2 regions of the Shewanella sp. 125m-1 genome follow, and region 2 is predicted to be linked to the other one. Evidence: predicted binding sites of a transcription regulator. Region 2 holds the regulator's gene; the other holds the start of a gene.
What was found. Region 2 encodes sigma-54, which starts transcription at its own class of promoters, with help from an activator protein. Its sites were predicted from a motif close to GTTGGCACGNNNNTNGNNT; they were not measured.
Positions count from the first base shown of each region.

Region 1: ACVBIK_RS18985 (YccF domain-containing protein) is a predicted target of sigma-54. The motif match lies at 1,578-1,596, and genes of this name have one in related genera.

Region 1 covers NZ_JBRILT010000060.1:6,467-10,175, forward strand. The annotation lists gene ACVBIK_RS18980 (substrate-binding periplasmic protein) at 33-746, shown strand; gene ACVBIK_RS18985 (YccF domain-containing protein) at 1,123-1,530, opposite strand; gene ACVBIK_RS18990 (pyridoxal-phosphate dependent enzyme) at 1,859-2,773, shown strand; gene ACVBIK_RS18995 (hypothetical protein) at 3,035-3,208, opposite strand.
Region 2 covers NZ_JBRILT010000010.1:12,882-16,590, reverse strand. The annotation lists gene rapZ (RNase adapter RapZ) at 1-23, opposite strand, end outside; gene ptsN (PTS IIA-like nitrogen regulatory protein PtsN) at 231-674, opposite strand; gene hpf (ribosome hibernation promoting factor) at 677-964, opposite strand; gene ACVBIK_RS06820 (RNA polymerase factor sigma-54) at 994-2,457, opposite strand; gene lptB (LPS export ABC transporter ATP-binding protein) at 2,594-3,325, opposite strand; gene lptA (lipopolysaccharide transport periplasmic protein LptA) at 3,322-3,709, opposite strand, start outside.

The sequences.
Region 1 (3,709 bases), on a different contig from region 2:
CAGGCTTTTTTAAAAGGCAGGCTAAAGCTGCTGTGTGCCTATTGGCTTTATGCTGTGCCGGTGGAGCTTATGCCGATACCCTGTATTTGACTTCTGTTCATTGGCCGCCTTTCTCGGGAGGGCAATTAAAACATCAAGGCGCATGTATTGCTGTGACTCGAGCGGCGCTAAAAGCGGTAGGCCATAATGTTGTTGTAGATTTCTACCCATGGAGTCGAGCGGTGAGAATGGCATCACGTAATAATTCTAAGTACCTTGGTTACCTTCCTGAATATGCATATCCAACAGATAAGTTTGTTTTTTCTGAGTCTATGGGGCGAAGTGGCTTAGGTTTAGTAGAGCAAAAGTCCCATCCTATCAGCTGGACGCAGCAGAGCGACTTGAATCACTATACTATCGGAGTGGTTGAAGGTTATGTCAATACTCCAGAACTGGATGGGATGATGGCACAAGGAGTGCAGCCTTTTGAGGCGGTGGCATCGGATCAACATAATGTGAACAAGGTGGTTACTGGTCGAATCGACGGTGCGATAATTGATGAGCATGTTCTGCAGTATATTTTGGCGCAACCGAATATGAAGGCGCTAAAGCATAAACTGCAATTTAATAAGAAGCTTTTGACCTATAAAGAGTTATTTATCGCATTTAAAAATAATGAAGCGGGGCGTAAGTGGCGTGAGCGATTTAATCAAGGTCTTAGCAAAATTGATGTGAAGGCTATTTTAGAAAAAAATATGGTTCAGTGATGTTATTTATCTGAGTTAACCGGTATGAAACCTCAAGTCTTTTTCTCCCCAAATCGTCTTTATTAAAATACTTATTTATTAAAAACTGTCTTTATTAAAAGTCTTCTTTATCAAACTATCAATGAGAACAAATGAAATCAGCGACTTTTGGGCCACATCGCTGAGCAGTTAGCTCCTACATGATGAATGATATTGAGCGAAATCAAAGCCTGACAGGTTCGCCTTGAATGCGTAAAAGCTTACTCAATATTATTGAGCAAGCTTAGTTAACTTTTTTCATTAGTTAACTGATTACACAAGATAAGCATTCAAGATAGATTTGAGTTTCGACTCGCCACAAAAACCTTGCTGCAATACCTATTACTTAACAAGATCATTAGGCCTTTGCCACTACGGTTTGGCCGATAGGGGTTAAACTCAATATCGCTAATTTGAGATGTTGCAAAGCAAATGGGATCCCGATAATCGTGACCGCACAAGCTAATGCATGAGCAATGTGCCCGATAGCTAGCCAGATCCCAAAAAATAGGAACCAGATAATATTACCCACCATGCCAAATGCGCCGGTACCTATATCTTCACTGCCCGTTAGTGTGCGTCTATTGATTGAATCTTGTCCAAATGGCCAGAATGTCATTTCACCTATTACAAAGCAGGCTCTACCGAAGGGAATGCCGATAATACTGATAAAACACAGTAGCCCTACAAACCACCATGCTAGACCCATAACAAAACCACCTAAAACAAACCAAGCAATATTAAACACTAAACGTAGTACTGCCATTAACGGCTCCTTAATTTTCATTCCCTCTTTAGGGTATGTTTTTATCTAAGCGATTTTCGTGCCAACATGTAAGCTATTGTATTTAAGTGTTTTTAATTGTAATTTGCTAGTGAGTAGAAAGTATCGGTAAGCCTTTTGACTAATAATTAGTGATTTTTACATTGAGTCTTCAGCAGGCTTACTTTGCGGCTATGAGCAAAAATTGAGTTGTTGCTACTTTTAATCCTGTGGATAGGTTATTAATTCTCTTACCTCAAATGGGGCAAAGGTTTAGAATAGACTGGGAAAAATTATTAATTAACCGTCAGGGATCTGAGTGAGTACTTCTTTGTTAGCTAACACACCGGTAGAAACCATCTCTTTTAATGGCAATCATGTTTATGTCAAACGTGACGATCTGTTAAGTGAGGCATTTTCTGGAAATAAAGCGCGTAAATTTGCCTATTTTCTTGATAATGAATTTCCAGGTAAGTCTGGTTTAGTCGGCCATGGCTCGCCTGTAGCCAATTCTCTGTATTCGATGTCGGCATTAGCCAAAATTAAGGGATTAAGGCTCGATTTTTATGTCGACCATATTGCGGAACAGGTATTGAGCTCGACGGTTGGTAACTATGCCGCAGCCATCGCTAACGGTGCGAATGTCATTGATGTGTCAACGTTGTCGGATAGGCAAGATTTGAGCTGTATTGAGTATATTGAGCAACATGTTTTACCCCATCATGATGAACTACTGCTTGTTCCTGAAGGAGGGCGCTGTGAATATGCACGCTATGGGGTACATAAATTGGCACAAGAAGTGGTTGATTGGTGTGCGAGTGAGCAGCTAAGTGAGTTACGAGTGTTTCTCCCCTCGGGAACGGGCACAACGGCGGTATTTTTAAGTGAATATATGGCGTTATATGCGCCACACATCGAAGTATTAACGTGCGCCTGTGTCGGTGATAACGATTATCTAAAACAGCAGTTTAGGCTTCTGGTGAGTAATGAGCAATTACACCCTAGGATTGTTGATATAGGCAAAAAATATCATTTTGGTAAGCTGTATAAGCCTTTTTACGATATGTATAACAAGGTGTCAGAGTCAGGTATTGAGTTTGAACTACTTTACGATCCACTTGGCTGGATGTGTGTTGAAAAACTACTTGATACAGAGCCGTGCTTACCAATGCTTTATATTCACCAAGGCGGGTTACTCGGTAATGCAACTATGCTCCCCAGATATAAACGTAAATACAGCTTCTGAGATATAAACGTAAATATGACTGGTAAGATTTAAAGATTTAGCGGTAACAGACGCTTTGGAATATGAGTTAGGAAGAGATTATTCCATTTGGTTAGGCTAGATACCTTTCAGTTAAGTAAAGCAGTTAGGTAAAGCCTAAACCAAATGAATGTGACTAAATAGCTGAGTAGATGTGTCAGTCCTATTCGTTTGCCTATGAAGACAAACATTCGATACGAGTGAGAGGAGGTGTATCGAAGAGTCAGTTTTTACTATTTTAGCTTATTTATTGCTAGACAATAACCATTTCATAAATTGAAGCGCTTCAGTACGCTTAGAAAATGTTTGTCTATTTTTGCCTTGACTGTCAGTAAAGGCGATTGATGTTTTGTTGACTGAAATAGAATCAACTGGAAAGTTAACTGTAATTTCATGTCCATTTACTTGGTATGACATATGCCACACTCCTTTTATTTTAAGCTACCTAATACAGGTAGTGCTTTTTAACAATAAGATATCCTTAGCATTTTTGCGAAAGATGAATTTTAAGTTCTATTCGAGATTACTCATCTTTTAATGCTTATACAAGTCGCTTGCGTTTAATTATGTATGTGAATGTGTTTGCGATGTCACAAATTTCACATATAAACAAGCTGCTTAGCAGTTAAGCATAATGTTATGACAGTAGCATGACTGTAATAAAGATGATTTTAACCAGTTGAGATAACGCTTATGTGGGGATCAAACGACGAGTCGTGGATTTTACAAAAAGGCGGTGATTTCTATCTAAAAGGGTCTATCTGAAAAACTGAGCGAATTATATTCAGTGTGGTTTTAATGTCAAGCCTTTAATTGAACAATTTCTGCTTTTTTTACACTCAATTGAGTGTTAACAGTGGGTTAAAGTTTGCTAAGGTGTGTAGCACTTGTTCTGCTAGCGCAAGGAATCGTCCTTCT
Region 2 (3,709 bases):
CCTGAGACTAAAACAAGCTTCATCGTATGATTACCTGATAGACATTAAACAAAATGTATGATTTTTGTGGTTATATTGTGTAAGTGTATAGATTAACTTTTTTAAGGCTGAAAGCAAGAAGTTGAGCGGGTGAATAAGAATAAATAATATTGCTGTAATAATTACTTAGGTCTTTAAATCATTTACCTTTTGTGTAAAAAAATAAATAACTTAAAGACCTGAGTAGTTAGCTATTGGGTAATGACTTGGTATAGTTCTGATTCATTGCTGGTCTTTCTCAACTGCTTAACCACCGCTTTATCGTTGAGTTTTTCAGCCATACAAGACAGTGTTGCTAAATGTTGCTCACACTGATCAGATGGCACCAATAAAGCAAATAGAATATCGACAGGCTGCTTATCGAATGAGTCAAATGGGATAGGAACTTCACATTTAACTAATACTGCAACTGGACGTTCTATATTCGACAGCCTTCCATGAGGAATCGCTATACCATTACCTATTCCCGTGCTACCCATTTTCTCTCGTGCCAAGAGACTTTCAAAGATCTCTTGTGAAGAAAGGGTTGGGTACTGGACAGCGGCAATGTCACTGATTAACTCCAGTACTTTTTTCTTACTGCCCGGAGTGGCGCAGGTAGTGCACTCCGGCTGCAGGATGGTACTTAGTTCCATCGTTAGTGTTTAGTCAGCTTCTCTTTGTGTTTAATAACCTGACGATCTAGTTTATCGATCAGGGAGTCTATTGCAGCATACATATCTGCATGTTCCGAAATAGCAAATACTTCCCCTTTTTTAAGGTGAATTTTAGCTTCGGCAATCTGCTGCATTTTTTGTACATTCAAAATAACGTGCACATTATTGATCTGATCGAAATGTCGTTCAAGCTTTGTAAATTTCTCTTCTACATAACCGCGTAGTGAATCGGTGATTTCGATGTGATGTCCTGTCAGGTTGATTTGCATTATCGATCCTCCATGTGCCTAATTTTGAGTTATAAACTCTTACGTTGGTTTGAGGGCGGGATCAGCATCGCTTCTCGATATTTTGCAATCGTACGTCTAGCAACTTTAATCCCTTGTTCAGCCAGAAGCTGGGCCATTTTGCTATCGCTTAACGGTTTCCTCTGGTTTTCAGCTGCGACTAATTTCTTAATAAATGCCCTAATTGCTGTCGATGAGCATTCTCCGCCATCGTCGGTACCCACATGGCTTGAGAAGAAATATTTTAGTTCAAAAATGCCCCTTGGGGTGTGCATGTACTTCTGTGTGGTAACACGTGAAATGGTAGATTCATGCATTTCAACAGCTTCGGCAATGTCATTGAGTACCATAGGTTTCATGGCTTCTTCACCGAACTCAAAAAAGCCTTGCTGGAATTTGACGATACAGTTTGTCACTTTCAATAAGGTGTCGTTGCGGCTTTCCAGGCTCTTTATAAACCACTTAGCTTCTTGCAGGTGGCCACGGATAAATTGACCGTCGGCCTGATTCGTTGTGCTACGCGCCATTGATGCGTAATGCTGATTAACATTAATCTTAGGCATATAGTCAGGATTTAGCTCTACCACCCAGCGACCTTTTTTCTTGCTGACAGACACGTCGGGAATGACGTATTCATCTTTACTGCGTGCAATGGCAAGCCCAGGTCTTGGGTTAAGAGTTTGGATCAGTGTGATCGCCTCACGTAAATCATCCTCTTTGAGTTTGGTTTTACGCATTAACTGCCTAAAATCACGCCCCGCAATAAGGTCTAAATAGTCTTTAATCAGTAATCTTGCATTTTCAATGTGCGGTGTATCTGCGGCATATTGTGCTAGCTGGATAAGTAGGCATTCACTTAAGTTGCGGGCGGCAACACCGATAGGATCAAAATGTTGAATTCGTTTTAAAACGGCTTCGACTTCATCGAGTTCAGTTTCAGGATCGCCCATCGCTTCGAGAATTTCGTCACAGCTCTGGGTTAAATAACCTCGTTCATCGATCGCATCAATAATCGCGGTGGCGATAGCAAGATCGTTATCTGAAAATGGGGTGAGGTTCTTTTGCCACTCAAGATGCTCATATAAGCCTTCGCTAGTCTCGCCTTGGAATGGCATGTCATCTTCACGACTTACGCCTGAGCTAGCATTAGAGGAAACGGTGTAGACTTCATCCCAAGTGGTATCCATAGGCAGGTCATCGGGCATGGAATCTTGGGTGAGGGCTTCGGAGGTGTCAACGCTTGCGCTATCTTGGGTGAGTTCACTATTAGAGTCATTTACAGAGTGATCTTCATCGTTGATCATATCGCCATCTGACTGCTCTTCATCTAGCTCCAGTAACGGATTAGAATCTAATGCTTGTTGGATCTCTTGTTGCAGCTCTAAAGAAGACAGTTGTAACAGGCGAATGGCCTGTTGTAACTGGGGAGTCATAGTGAGCTGTTGACCCATTTTGAGCTGGAGTGACGCTTTCATTTTACCGCTATTCCCTACACTGTAGTTAAACGTTAAAGCTCGTTGAACTGGCGAAGGTTGCTCAAAAACTCAACACGTTGATTTTTTTTGGAAATAATTCCATATTGAGTTTTTCAGCTTCCATACTGTGAATTAACTATAGCCTGAATTGTTCACCTAAGTACACCGCTCGAACCTGTTGGTTGTCCAAGATTTCGGCAGGTGTACCTTCAGCAATCAGATTTCCGTGGCTTACTATGTAAGCACGCTCACAAACGTCCAAAGTTTCGCGAACATTATGATCGGTGATCAGTACGCCCAGACCGCGACTCTTAAGTTGTTCAATAATTTTTTTAATATCGATAACTGAAATGGGGTCAACACCCGCGAACGGCTCATCTAACAAGATAAACTTTGGATTAGCTGCGAGTGCCCGAGCAATTTCTACCCGGCGGCGTTCGCCTCCAGACAATGCCATACCTTGGCTGTCACGAATGTGAGTGATATGAAACTCTTCGAGTAGATGCTCAAGTTGTTCTTCACGTTGCTCGTTATTGATGTCATGACGAGTCTGTAAGACGGCCATGATGTTGTCACGTACTGACAGCTTTCTAAAAATACTGGCTTCCTGAGGTAGGTAACCGATACCTTTACGGGCGCGTAAATGCATAGGATCGAGCGTAAGATCGTCATCATCAATAAAGATCTTACCCTTATCACTCTGTACTAGGCCAACCACCATGTAGAATGTCGTTGTTTTACCTGCACCGTTTGGGCCAAGCAAACCAACAATCTGACCTGTCTTTACGGTTAAGCTAACATCTTGTACGACGGCACGATTTTTATAGCTCTTAGCAAGATTGACCGCTTTTAAGGTGATTTGGTTCATTGCTGTTCCTGCTTTTTCGCTGGCGATTCTGGTTTCTCTTCCTGATAGGTTTCAGGCTGAATAATGGTGATAACTCTGTCATCGCCCTTGCCAGTACTTTCTGCAATAAGCTGTTGCAAACTGATGTTGTATTTAATGCGGTTACCTGTGACCTGGCTACCGTCTTGCGCTAGGGTGGCTTCGCCGACTAAGGTGAGTGTGCGCGTAGCAAGTTCGTAGCGGATCTCTTTTGCGCTAGCCGTTGCCGGGCGTCCATCATCCATTATTTGGGTGTAAGTGGCTGGGTTACCAGTCGCCACAAGCGTTTTACCGCTCTTATCTTCTTTTGAGAAAACCCGTAGCTTATCGGCATTCATCTTGATTGTGCCCTGAGTGACTTCGACA